Regions from separate parts of the Lachnospira eligens ATCC 27750 genome, predicted to be linked through region 2. Evidence: riboswitches for the same ligand, from Rfam matches in the RefSeq annotation. Region 2 holds a riboswitch; the other holds the start of a gene.
The links. Region 2 has a riboswitch for cyclic di-GMP ahead of EUBELI_RS02595 (SMI1/KNR4 family protein). Riboswitches for the same ligand answer to the same signal wherever they lie in the genome.
Positions count from the first base shown of each region.

Region 1: another riboswitch for cyclic di-GMP. It lies ahead of EUBELI_RS01790 (CAP domain-containing protein); the one in region 2 lies ahead of EUBELI_RS02595 (SMI1/KNR4 family protein).

Region 1 covers NC_012778.1:397,016-404,288, reverse strand. Annotated here, with positions in the region: gene EUBELI_RS01815 (Tex family protein) at 1-327, opposite strand, end outside; gene EUBELI_RS01810 (hypothetical protein) at 443-913, opposite strand; gene EUBELI_RS01805 (aspartate kinase) at 938-2,254, opposite strand; gene EUBELI_RS01800 (homoserine dehydrogenase) at 2,276-3,493, opposite strand; gene EUBELI_RS01795 (ACT domain-containing protein) at 3,526-3,975, opposite strand; gene EUBELI_RS01790 (CAP domain-containing protein) at 4,384-5,175, opposite strand; cyclic di-GMP riboswitch class I at 5,252-5,338, opposite strand; gene malQ (4-alpha-glucanotransferase) at 5,467-7,083, opposite strand; gene EUBELI_RS01780 (chemotaxis protein CheW) at 7,076-7,273, opposite strand, start outside.
Region 2 covers NC_012778.1:542,248-549,520, forward strand. Annotated here, with positions in the region: gene EUBELI_RS02585 (glycosyltransferase family protein) at 1-724, shown strand, start outside; gene EUBELI_RS02590 (1-deoxy-D-xylulose-5-phosphate synthase) at 1,161-2,915, opposite strand; cyclic di-GMP riboswitch class I at 3,388-3,503, shown strand; gene EUBELI_RS02595 (SMI1/KNR4 family protein) at 3,566-4,357, shown strand; gene EUBELI_RS02600 (SMI1/KNR4 family protein) at 4,363-4,893, shown strand; gene EUBELI_RS02605 (hypothetical protein) at 5,018-5,200, shown strand; gene EUBELI_RS02610 (hypothetical protein) at 5,267-5,509, shown strand; gene EUBELI_RS02615 (hypothetical protein) at 5,568-5,879, shown strand; gene EUBELI_RS02620 (hypothetical protein) at 5,905-6,405, shown strand; gene pyrE (orotate phosphoribosyltransferase) at 7,032-7,273, shown strand, end outside.

The sequences.
Region 1 (7,273 bases), 150 kb from region 2:
TCTTCTCTTCTGCTTATATGGTCTGTAAAGATCTTCTACAAGAACCATTGTTTCTGCTGCTGTAATAGCAGCCTTAAGTTCTTCTGTAAGCTTTCCCTGTTCTTCAATGCTTGCGAGAACCTGAGTCTTTCTGTCTTCAAGATTTCTTAAATACTTTAATCTCTCATCAAGATTACGGAGCTGTTCATCATTTAACGCTCCTGTAACTTCCTTTCTGTATCTTGCAATAAAAGGGATTGTACACCCCTCATCTATAAGTTTAACAGCAGCTTCTACCTGTGTTACTTTAATTTCCAGCTCTTCCGCTATCTTCTTTGCGATATCCATTAATCTTCCTCCGTTTTCATACGCATATTACATTTAATTATATCAATTTCATCAAAGTTTATCAACAGTTGCATAAACGCAAGAATCCCCGCACTCCATGTGCGGGGAATGAAATTTACTTCATATTCTTTTTCATCTTATCAAGTTCATCATCTACACTTGATGTATAACTGCCGCCTGTCTGCTCTGACTTATCTTTCTTGGACTTTTCTGACTTATTGTTAGCAAACAATACCTTTGCAACCAATCCGGTGCCGCCAAATATAAGAACAAGTATAAGAACCCATTCATACATTGTAATAGTTACAAGCCAGATTCTTGTTGACGCAACAATTGCCGCAATTATAAGTATCACTGATAGTACGGTAAATACTTTAGATACAAATGAGCCGCCTGAAGCAAACATCCATACAACTCCAATTATTAATGGTACCATAATAAGACCTGATGAGAACCTGCCACCCCATAATGAGAAGAACCCATATGAAGATGATACCATAACTTTCTGTGACAATATGTACAGTCCTACTACAAGCATTATTACGCCGCCGACAAACTGTAACAACTCATTCTTAGCTTCCTTCATATCCCATATCCCCCTATTCACTTATTATTCTTCTGGAACAAACACTCCATAGATAGTCTTAATAGCATCCTCAAAGTATCTGTTTCTTACGCCAATGATGATGTTAAGCTCTGAAGATCCCTGATCTATCATTTTAACATTAATCTTGGCTTTTGCAAGTGCTGAGAAGATATTACCAGCAATACCTGTACTGTTCTTCATTCCACGTCCGACTACCGCAATAAGTGCAAGGTTAGCTTCAAGCTCAACAGAATCCGGATTAACTGCCTTATGAATCTGCGCAAGGACCTTCTGTTCCTTCTCTACGAATTCATCCTGATGAACAAATACTGTCATAGTATCAATTCCTGAAGGCATATGTTCGATTGAGATTCCGTTATCCTCGAATACTGAAAGAACCTTTCTACAGAATCCTATTTCTGAATTCATCATATCCTTATCAATGCTGATTGCAACGAATCCCTTCTTACCTGCAATACCAGTAATTGTGTATTCCGGCATATTACATGTTGTCTCAACAATCATTGTTCCCTTATCTTCCGGAGCATTAGTATTCTTAATATTGATAGGAATTCCACCCTTTCTTACAGGGAAGATAGCTGATTCATGAAGCACTGATGCACCCATGTATGAAAGCTCTCTTAATTCCTTATATGTAATAACGTTGATTGGCTTTGCATTATTTACAATTCTTGGATCTGCTGCAAGGAAGCCTGATACATCTGTCCAGTTCTCATACATATCAGCCTTAAGTGCTCTTGCAACGATTGATCCTGTTACATCAGAACCGCCTCTTGAAAATGTCTTAACCTTTCCGTTAGGCATTGCTCCATAAAATCCAGGTACAACTGCTCTTACAATATTAGCAAACTTTGCTTCACACACTTCATTAGTCTTTTCTGAATCAAACTCTCCATCCTTATCGAAGCAGATAACTGTAGCAGCGTCTATGAACTCATATCCAAGATAGTTAGCCATGATAATACCATTAAGATATTCACCTCTTGAAGCTGCATAATCTTTTCCTGCAAGTGCCTCAAAATTCTTCTTGATTGTCTCGAACTGTTCCTTTAATGAAAGCTTAAGTCCAAGCCCCTTTATTATTTCGTTATATCTTTCCTCAATTGCCTTAAGGCTCTTCTCAATATTCTTACCAGCTTCTGCCTCTGCATAACATTTGTAAAGCATATCAGTAACCTTAGTATCCTCTGGAAATCTCTTTCCAGGTGCTGAAGGAACTACATACTTTCTGTCCTCATCAGCACGGATAATATTACCAACCTTCTTAAACTGCTCTGCGCTTGCAAGTGAACTTCCACCAAATTTAACTACTTTAACCATTACTCTTACTCCCTTATATTATTACTGTAATTTAGTATCATCTATTCTGATTCTGCTTATAACAGAAACCTTATCCTTAGCATCTTCAAATGCTCTCTCTGTCATAGGCTCTGTAACAAATCCGAACTCTCCGTTAATTCCATCAACCTTAACAACCTGTCCTTCACCAAATGCTGCCTTGGCTGCCTGGACATCATCGCCCTTAATTCTTACAAAGAATCTTCTTGTCTCGTCAAATGTATCACCAAGCTCCTGCTTTACTGAACTCCAGATTGTCATAACATTTTTACCCTTATGCTTAACACAGTCAACTACATCTGATACTACAGCACTTGCTGTTGGAAGCTTTCCTGCTCCTGCTCCGAAGAACATTACATCTCCTAATACATTGCCGTGTACATAGATTCCGTTAAGAACGTCATTAACATTATATAATGGATGTGTGCTGTCAATCATGAATGGTGCTGTTATTGCATATACCTTGCCATCCTTGCTGTAGCTTGTTGCAAGAAGTTTGATAACGCATCCAAGTTCTTTAGCATATGCAAAATCTTCATTAGAAATCTTTGTTATTCCCTCTGTATACACTTCCTCGAATTTCACTGTATTTCCAAATGCAAGTGATGTAAGAATTGCTATTTTTCTGCATGCATCGTAACCTTCAACATCAGCCTCCGGATTTCTTTCTGCATATCCGAGTGCCTGTGCCTCTTTAAGAACCTCCTGATATGAGATTCCTTCTCTGCTCATCTTAGTAAGAATATAGTTAGTTGTTCCATTAAGAATACCTGTAATCTTAGTAATCTCATCTGCTGTAAGAGACTGGTTAAGCGGTCTGATAATTGGAATTCCACCGCCTACTGATGCCTCAAACATGAAATTAAGTTTTCTTTCTTTAGCCATCTCAAGAAGCTCCGGACCGTGTGCAGCAACAAGTGCCTTATTAGATGTACACACACTCTTTCCTGCTTCAAGTGCCTTCTTAACAAATGTAAATGCCGGCTCTACACCACCCATAACCTCAACAACAACCTCTATCTCAGGGTCATTAATTATAAGATCTATATCATGAACGATTTTATCCTGAATTGGATCTCCAGGAAAATCTCTTAAATCAAGTACACTCTTAACCTCAATAGTATCTCCTGCTCTCTTTGCAATTGAAGCACCATTGGTATTTAATACCTCAACCACTCCTGATCCTACTGTTCCATAACCTAACACTGCAATCTTTGCCATATCTGCCTCCGTTTTCTTTAATTGCTTATATATCAGATAGATGCATCACTGCTTAATATCTTAAGATATCTTACCCCTTTAAGTCTTTCTATCTGCTCTATCATTTCTGAAGAATCTCCTGTAGTTGGAAGAATATCCACGCTGAGCGTCAGCGAAGCAATTCCATTAACAGGAATTGTCTGATGAATAGTAAGAATATTCGCCTTGAATTCTGCAACCTTCTTCAATACCAGGGAAAGCAGCCCTGGTTCATCGTCCATAGACAATACAAATGTAATGGTTTTACCCTTTACATTCTCTCTAAACGGAAAAATATCATCCTTATACTTGTAATAAGAACTTCTGCTTATTCCAACTTTCTCTGTAGCATCTGCAACAGATATATTTTCAGTCTCAATAATTCTGTTCGTCTCCGCTACCTTAAGCAGAACCTCAGGCAGAGCCTTTTGCTTAACGACATAATACTTAATATTATCTGCCATACTGCGTCTGTACCTTTCTATTGTCCGTTTTACAAAGACAATTGTTCTTCAATGTCTTTCTCTGATAAACAACTGTCTACCGCACAAAGAATATTACCATATATGTATACACATTGCAAGCATATAATTATATTCTCCTTGCGAGTAGCGCAGATGCCATAACTTCGTTATGGCATTGTCGCGGTGCTTCTCGAATATACTTAACAAAAGGACAGGCCATGCAAGCATGCCTGTCCTTTCATTAAGTATATTCTCCGCGCTACTCGCGCAAAAAGAAACCCTCACACAACGGGAGAGGAATGTGAGGGTTTCGCTTCTTGTGAAGCTTTATAAAAACAATGCCGCAAATACATTGTTCTTACCATATTAAGTTGTATCTATATTATGTAATTTATTGTCTGCTTATAATTAATCCATGAAGATTGCTACCCAGTAAAGGTATCCTTCTGAGTCTGCTGCAACACCTACACCAACTCTGCTGTACTTAGTACTTGTCATACATGCATAATGTGTTGCTGAATTGTGCCAGCCATTTACTATCTCTACAGGGCTTGTCTGATATCTGCCCATGACCTCACCGAAATATCCGGCCTGTCCAAAATCTGAACATATTGAAGAAGCATTTCTTCCATCTGGTCTTTTATGCTTGCCATTCTCTATAACAAAGTAATCATTAACTGCATTCTCTGATGCTCTTACCTGAGCCATATCTGTAAGAATTGCATCATATGTAACTGCAGACACACCTGCTGCTGCACGTTCTGCATTGATTCCTGATATAACCTGTGCAACTCTTTCATCTGATGGAGTCTGTACAACAGGTACTGGTGCTTTTGTCGCAGCCTCCGTATGTTCTGTTACCTGAACTGCCTCTGTGGCAGTCTCTGTCTGTGGCTGAGTCTCTGCAATTGTACTGCTCTGTTCTGTTACTGCCTCTGTGGCTTCTTCTGTTGTAACTTCAGTTGTTGCCTCTATAGCAGCTGTCTCTGTATCAGTTTCTGTTTCTTTCTGGGCAATTGTTTCCTTAACTACTGAATCTGTTGCATCATTAGCTGCCGCAACTATTGTTTTGGCACCATCATTATCTGAATTAGGTGTTCCTGCTACTTTAGCCGCGAAACCAACACCGATACCAAATACAAGTACTGCTGTTGCTATCGTTACATTTTTAATCCACTTTTTAGAATTATTCCTTTTCATATCCATATCCCCCGTTCAACAAAAAAGGCACCCGATAACCGGATGCCTGAAAAATACTAATCATTTGCGTTGATTGTAATGCAACCGGCTGTCATTCTGATAAAATCAGTTAAGACCCTTGGCTTTGCGTCATAGCCTTTCGACTACTTTGCCAACATATTAACTTGTCTCTTTATATGAATATAATACCACCAATCTAAAATATGTAAATAGTACCATCGAACTATTTTTTATTTTTCATTCAAAAAAGGGGGAGGAAATTTATTACCAATTTCCTTCCCCATCCTAATATTACTTTCTTTCTCTATCAAATACACTTGCAAGATATCTCATGCATTCCAGTTCATGTTGGCCTAACTGACCTTTCTGCATTCGCCATTTCCAGTTATTGCCCATGCTTGATGGAAGATTCATTCTTGCCCAGTTTCCAAGCTTTAGAATGTCCTGAACAGCAAATACTGTAAGAACAGCAACGCTTGAATACGCAGCCCTGAATACCTGGTCAACCATTCTTCCCTTATCTCTTGTATCAAGATAGTCATAAGCATATCCTAATTCCCAGTCGCCCCTGTCTTCAAAGAAACCAAGCAAGGTTTCGTTATCATGAGTTCCACCATAGCACACAAGATTTTGTTTATAATTATATGGAAGATGCGGATTCTTTCTATCTCCTCCAAATGCAAATTCAAGGACCTTCATTCCCGGATATCCATTTTCTTTAAGAATCTTTGCCACTTCAGGAACTTCAACACCTAAGTCTTCAGCAATAATCTTCTTATCACCGATAGATTCATTAATAACATCAAGCAGTTTCTGTCCCGGTCCCTGTCTGTACTCACCCTGTCTTGCATCAGGCATATCTGATGGAATTGTATAGTACTTCACAATTCCTATAAAATGGTCAATTCTTATGACATCATACAGCTTTGCTGAGGCTGCCATTCTCTTTCTCCACCAGCTGAATCCATTTGCTTCCATTTTATCATAATCATAAAGAGGATTGCCCCATTTTTGTCCTGCATCAGAAAATGCATCTGGCGGTACACCTGCAACCTTTATCGGTGTTAAATTCTCATCCAGCTGGAATTCTCCCTGATTAGCCCATACATCTACGCTGTCATATCCCATATAAATAGGTATATCACCTATAATCTCTATACCATTACTATTAGCATATTGTTTAAGCGCATTCCACTGTCTGTAGAATTCAAACTGTATGAATTTCCAGTATCCTATATCATCCGAAAGCTGTTCTTCATATTGGCTCATCGCCTCTGGCTTTCTGAACTTTATATCAGTTTCCCATTCACCCCATGAGACATTGTTAAAGTGAGACTTTAATGCCATAAACAGAGCATAATCCTCAAGCCAGTCTGCATTATCTTTAACAAAATTATCAAACTGCTTATAAAGAGGAAGTCCCTTGGCAAGCGTCTTCTTGCTTTCTGCACATGCATCCCTAAATCTGTCGTAAGCAATTCTTAATATATCAAATCTGTTATTATATATCTTCTCATAACTGACATATCTTTCGTCGCCAATATTTCCATCTCTGTAGGTTCCGAATCTTCCATTAACAGCGTCATCTTCAGAAACATTTACAGGCACAATTCCATCGCCCCAGTCTCTTGAAATAACCTCTGACTTTAACAAGAACCCCTCCTCAATAAGCATATCAAGATCAACAAAGTACGGATTGCCTGCAAATGCAGAATATGACTGATATGGGCTGTCACCATAAGTAGTTGGTCCTAACGGAAGTACCTGCCAGTACTTATGATTACACTCTTTAACAAATGTAACAAAATCATATGCATCCTTGCCAAATGTTCCTATGCCATATGGTGATGGCAATGAACTTACTGGCATAAGTATACCTGCATTTCTTTTAAATTTCGTTTCAGCCATTTGCAGCACCTCCATTATCATTACTCATTTCTTCCGTAAATTTCTTAACGCTCTCTGCTTCTGACTGTGTAAGTAATTTCTCTACATCAAGAAGAATAACTAATTCCCCATTAACATTGGCGACCCTGTCAAGATATGCTGTATCATCCGTTCTAGCCAGAGCCGGCATAGGAACAATACCATTTGCATC
Region 2 (7,273 bases):
CCTGATATTCACAGCGTCTTATACTGACCCTGATATGGTGTATTTTAAGGCAAAGAAGCAGGATAGTGAAAATGTTGTTTTTTTTAATACATTTACACAAATACTGTTTGATAATCCGGAGCTTACGCAGGAGGAAGCCATAAGGAAGATATATCCGGGTATCAGCGGAACACAGACAGCAGAGAAGCTGCAGCAGAATTTCATGGCTGATGTTTATATTCAGGCGGCAATCAGGCAGGAGATTGTGGTTCAGCTTATAAGAAATCATGTGCCTGTGAAGCTATATGGACATAACTGGGATACTTTTCTTACGAAGGCAGAGGTTCTTATGAAAGAGGATTTGACATTCATTAAGGAGCATGTTGAGGACTGTGGCGAGGTGACATATGGCGAGCTTCCGGCTATATATAATAATGCAAGGCTTTCAATTAACCAGCTTCCATGGTTTAAGGCAGGAATACATGACAGGACGCCGCTTGCACTTATGAATGGCTGTGTGAGTATTACAGATGGAAGTACTTATATGCGCCGGGAGATTCCTATGGATTCAGGAGTTGAATATTATTCTCTTGATGAGCTGGATAATGTTGGAGAGAAGATTAAAAGCCTTGTGGCTGATGCGGCTTCTATGACGGATAAGGCGGCAAGAGGCGTTCAGTATGCAGAAGATATGTGGTCGTGGAAGCACTGGGCTGAGGAGTTTGAGGAGGCTGCCAAGGAATAATGAGAAGTGCTGAGGCGTGGCGCTTGAGACTGTTGGTGATCGCGGCGGTGGTGGCGCTTGAGTCTGCCGCAGAGATAACTATAATGTGGCGATCAGGCTGGCGCGTCCTATAAGATTGTTTTTTATAGAGGTTTTATAGGCTGTTTTCAGACAGAAAAAGTGTTTTCGGTGCGGAATTACCTATAAGGCTGGCACGAGGAAGCTTTTGATAGGTGGATTGAGAGATAAAATGGCTGGTTTAGCCAATAATTTGCTGAAATTGTCCTATAAGAACTTGACTAATGCGACTATCTATAGGTATCACGTCAAATATGCATGTATTTAATCATGCCACAGCCATTATGGAAACTAAAGACAGGGATAAATTCTAAAAAGACATGACAGTCATTGATAAAAATGATTGCCATGTCTTTTCGATTATAATGAAACAATATAGTTATAATGTTGCTGCGATATCTTCTGCAATCTGTTCAGGAGTAAGATGGTTGTCCTTTAATACTTCTGCGACATCGTATCTGTCGATAAATTCTTTCTTAATACCGAAGTTTAATACCTTCATATCAGAAGAACCATAGAATGCTGCAATCTTAGCTCCGAAGCCGCCTTCAAGATAGCCGTCCTCAAGAGTTGCAACTACTGCGTGGTCTTTCTTTAATTCATTAAGAGTGTCTGCGTCAATACCTGAGATATAGTAAGGATTGATAACAGTTGCGTCAATTCCGTGTGAAGCCTTAAGAATATCAGCGGCTTTAACAGCATTTTCATAGAAAGTTCCAAGCCCGAGGATAGCAACTTTGCTTCCTTTCTTAGTAATCTCATAGGTGTCCAGCTTGCCAAAATCTTTAGTTACAGGTGTGCCTGTGGATACCATTCTGCCGCCCGGAACTTTAATAGCAACAGGATACTCATTCTGAGTTAAAGACCAGTCAAGCATAGCAATATAATCTTCCTTAGTGACAGGTGCAAGATATATAAGTCCCGGAATGCTGTTGAGCATAGGGATATCCTGAAGTCCGAGATGTGTAACATCATTCATCCCGTACACAGAACCTGCAAATACTGCAAATGTTACAGCATTGCCGTTAATACATACATCCTGAGTAATCTGGTCATAGGCTCTCTGTATAAATGAGCTGTAAACGCCAAATACAGGCTTTCCGCCGTTAGCAGCGATACCGGAAGCTAATGCAACAGCAGTTTCCTCTGCGATACCAACATCAACAAACTGTTTTCCTGCTTTAGCTCTCATGTCAGCAGTAAATCCCATAACAGTAGGAGTTCCGGCTGTGATTGCAACAACACTCTTATCCTCGTCCATCTTCTTTAACAGATATTCTAAAGAAGCGTCAGAGAAATCAGGCTCTTCGTCCTTGAAAAGAGATTCACCGGTTGCGATATCAAAAGGCATATGCCAGTGCCATTTTTCTTTGTTCTGTTCAGCAGGTGCATAACCCTTGCCTTTAAGCGTATTAATGTGGACAACAACAGCTTTTTTAGTGTCTTTAACCTTTTCAAATGCTTCAATTAAAGAAGCAATATCATTACCCTTATCAACATAGATGTAATCAAGGTTCATTGCCTTAAAAAGATTACATTCAGCCTGTCCGTTTGTTTCACGAAGAAGCTTTAAGTTGGCATAAAGACCACCGTGATTCTCAGCAATAGACATGTCGTTATCGTTAGCAACGATAATCATGTTGCTATTTAATTCAGAAGCAAAATCAAGACCTTCCAAAGCCTCACCGCCGCTTAAAGAACCATCACCTATAACAGCAATTACATTGCCGTCTTCACCGTTTAAATCTCTTGCTTTGGCAAGACCGCAGGCAAGACTTATAGAAGTTGAAGTATGACCTACAGTAAAGAAATCATGTTCGCTTTCGTTCGGATTAGTGTATCCTGACACATCATCATAATGCTCCTCATAAAGATATGCGTCTTTTCTTCCAGTGAGCATCTTGTGTGGATAACACTGGTGTGATACATCAAATACGATTTTATCTTTAGGCGAATCAAATACATAATGCATGGCAATGATTGCTTCTACCATACCGAAGTTAGGACCAAAATGTCCACCGTGTCTGCTGGCTCTTGTAAGAAGGGCGTGACGCATTTCCTCTGCAAGGACATTAAGCTGCATGATGTTTAATTTCTTCACATCAGCAGGACTGTTAATATTCTCAATATACATGTTTTCTGATACTCCTTATCTTAGATTTTAATACATTTTATATAATAACACCTAAAGTCAGGTTTAGGTCAAGAGAAATTCGTATTATATCTGCAAATGGCTGGATAGACATGAATAAAGGTAGTCAGCCTGTGGTATAAGCCATCCTGCCAGAACGGAATAGAAACCCCCATGAGAAGGTAGCTCGTGGGGGTTTCGTGCATAACTTGAATATAGTTATCTATCCAATGGCCTTATATCATGCGATATTGGATATTACAAGTGTATTCTTTTTAATTCAATTATTACAAAATTATTAGATAATAATATAAGAACATATAAAAATGAAAAACAATCGGATTGAAACTTAAAAATCTGCCGGATTGAAAATGCAAAATCAATCGGATTGGGTTATGATATTTTACTAATCACTATTTGAATAGTTGAAATCCCTTGGGATCCATGATAACATAATAAACGAGTAGTTTTCAAAACAAAAGAGGGGTAAACCTGCAGAAATGCAGGGACACAAAGCTACAAGTCTAAGTTGATTCAGTAGTCTGGGGAGTATTGGATATATTGAAGATATAAGATGGTTGAGTTGCAGATGATGTCATGGAATGTGATGTTGTCTGCTTTTTTGTTTTTGAAGGGAAGTGAGGGAATAATTTATGAATGAACAAGTTAAAAATGCATATGAGAAGATTAAAATGCTGTGTGAAAAATTAGATAATGCTGATTATTCAGAGTTTTCTAATGCTGCCACAATGGAAGAATTGGATTTATGGCAAAAGGAGAATGGGGTTGTATTACCTGAAAATTATAAAGAATGGCTTCTTTTAAGCAAATATAGTTATATTGCAGGAGGAGTATTGGAATTATTTATGCCATCAAAGAATGGATATTATGGTCAGCTTGTTCCAGAGGAATTTATAGTAGTAGGAAATGTAATTGGAGATGGGGAGAGATTGTGCTTCGATGTAAATATGGGTGAATTTGTCCGTTACGACCATGGCTATATCAGGGAAGTGGGTGACTTTACTAATATACTGAACTGGGCAATAGAATATTTGAAAATAATGTTAGAAGCTGTAAATGATAAAATTCGTTTTGTTTCTAGAAATGATTTGTTAAGAAGAAAAGCGATTCAGGGATTTTGGATTCATGAGCGTGAATTATTAAATAATGGGCGTTGTACAAGACAGTGGAATGGGGACGAAATAGAAGCTATATATAATATAAATTTAGACACTGGCAATAAAAGAATTTATGCCGGAAAACCTGTTCAATATAAAAATGGAGAAAAACTGACAGATGAGAATGGAACACCTGTAAGATATGAAGGGCATCATATGATGAGTTATCAGGAACACCCAGAGTATATAGGAGAGTGGAAAAATATACAGGCATTGACACCAGAGGAACATATATTGGGTGCGCATGGACAAGGAAAGAGAGGATAATAAATATGTATACAAAGATAGAGATACCAGAAAATAACAGTTTAAAGAGTAAGATTGAAGAATTATATGAGTGGTGTGACAAGCGGGACAATGATGATGAACTTGGAAAAACATATTTTAATGAACCAATAGATGAAGATAAATTAAATAAATGGGAGGAGGCAAATGGCGTAAAGATTCCAGAGACATATAAGGAATGGCTCAGATTTACAGAAAAATGTCTGATTGATGGAACGAGTGCGATGTTTTGGGGAACAGATGATTTTCATCATAATTTTATGCCAGATAATCTGACGGTTATAGGAGAAATGTCAGGAGATGGAGAAGTAGTATGCTTCTCCAATGATAATGGCGAATTCATGGGATATTATGAAGGAGATATTACATATAGAACAAATGATTTTTCTCAGGTTATTGATCAAATATTTGAGAGAAATAGCGCTTGGGGTGGATTGTCTAAGGAAGATATAGAATTGTTTATGGAATTTTGTGAAAGAAATAAAAGGGAAAAAGCAGAAATGGAACACGATGATTAACATATCATGGGTTCGGTATAAAGAGAAAAAATGTATGACAGCAATAATAGCTGCTTCATTAGCTGTAGCGTTGATATGGCATTAATTATTAATGTGCTTTAATAAAGAGATGCGGGGTAAAATTATGAATTATATATATGACTATATTTCAGAAGAAAGAAAAAAAGAAATAGCATATATGAATATTGTTGATACATATAATCGTACGGGATATTTAGACATTCCAGGGGATAAGGTTGTCAAAAGCAAAGATGAATATTTTTTATTTTGGTATAATTCACCGGATACACTTTGTCTCAGGCAGTAGATAGAAGAAACAGGCTCGTCTAGTATTGGAAAAAAAAGATATATGCTAATATATGGTGATAAATATATGGATATCGAGATACCTAATGAAAACTGGAAGGAAAAAGTGGAATTTCCAGATGATGCTCATCCGGAAAACTTTAACATGAATACAGATAAATTAAAAATATACAATACAATTGATATGAGTTTTTTAAGAGATTGTGAATACAAAATTGATATATGTAAGATGCTTTCAGAATACATACATGGAGATGCTTTATGGTTTAAGATTAAAAAAATAAAATTTTTATTGATGATGAAATTATAGTGGAGGAATTCTGATTGAAGTATATAATTAATTTTATGAGTGTAAAAAGGGGAAATATATGGCAGCAATAATAGCAGTTGCATTAATTGTAGCATGGTTATTTATAGGAAATTATCTTCCAAAGATAATAAGGTATATTATAAGCGCTATATTAGATGTTGTTGCAATAGTGCTATTTATAATGACACCAATGAGCCTTATTATAAGAATAATAATTATAGTTCTATTGGCTTTTATGGCAATCATATGGCTGGCAAAGTTTAACAGATTTAATGGTAATAAAAAGATAGAATGGGAACAATCAAGGGTAGACGGTATCATGTTTACAGTGGGGGTAATAATAATTACATTAATTATTGATTTGTTTTAATAGAAATAAAAAACGAGGTAAAATTATGGATTATATATATGATTATATTTCAGAAGAAAGAAAAAAAGAAATAGCAGATATGAATATTGTTGATACATATAATCGTACGGGATATTTAGACATTCCAGGGGATAAGGTTGTCAAAAGCAAAGATGAATATTTTTTATTCTGGCATAATTTAGAGGATACACTTTGCCTCAGGCAGCAGATAGAAGAAACAGGCTCGTCTAGTATTGGAAAAAAAAGATATATGCTCATATATGGTGATAAATATATGAATATAGACATACCTGATGAAAATTGGATGGAAAAGGATGAATATCCCAATAATGATCCAACGTTTAATATAAATACAGAGAAGATGAAGCAATATAATACAATAGACTTAAGTTTTTTAAAGAATTGTGATTATAAAACTGATATATGTAAGATGCTTTCAGAATACATACATGGGGATGCTATATGGTTTAAGATTATGAAAAATAGGATTTTTATAGATGATGAGATGATAGTGGAAGAATTTTGAGCTTTATTAATTGAGAATTAAAAGAAAATGAAATAAGAGAATATAGGCTGGAATATCTCATATGTGATTAGAAATATAAAAATCGTGTTTTTAAGTTTGAAGGTGTAACTTTTGTTTTCCAAACGATTGGGGAGAGATATACATAAAGTTTTGATAAAAAGAGAGAAAACCTACTAGTTCGTTGATTATTATAAATATAGTAGGTAGCATTAACACATATTCAAGATAATTGACAGTAACAAGACCTACTAATCAGGCAGGAAGAAGCCTTTTTAGTAGGTTTTATAAGTATAAAATGAATGTTCATTCCTCTGGAAAGTAGGAAAAAGACCTACTAAGGAGAAACATTTTAACAGATTGGTAGGTGAACTGGTGGGAGAATGAAAAGAGGCTGCCTGAAATAACCTACTAAATTATGAGATTGATAATGGTTAGTGGGTTTTAGTGATTTCCGGCTGCCAGATAATCAGGAAAAGCATACATAGGATTTTGATGAGCAGATTTTAATATGCAGATTTAATGTTCCAAAGACGCATTGAAACGAGAAAACATTTATGATAAAATAAAAATCAATATTGAATATGAAGCAGTGCCGCCGGACAGCGGGGCTGAATAAGGAGGATATAATGGAGCAGTATAAGCAGGAATTTATAGATTTCATGGTAGAGAGTGATGTGTTAAAGTTTGGAGATTTTACTTTAAAGAGTGGAAGAAAGTCACCTTTCTTCATGAACGCAGGTGCGTATGTTACAGGAACACAGCTTGCAAGACTTGGTGAGTATTATGCAAAGGCTATTCATGAAACATATGGTGATGATTTTGATGTACTGTTCGGACCAGCATATAAGGGAATTCCAATCAGCGTAGT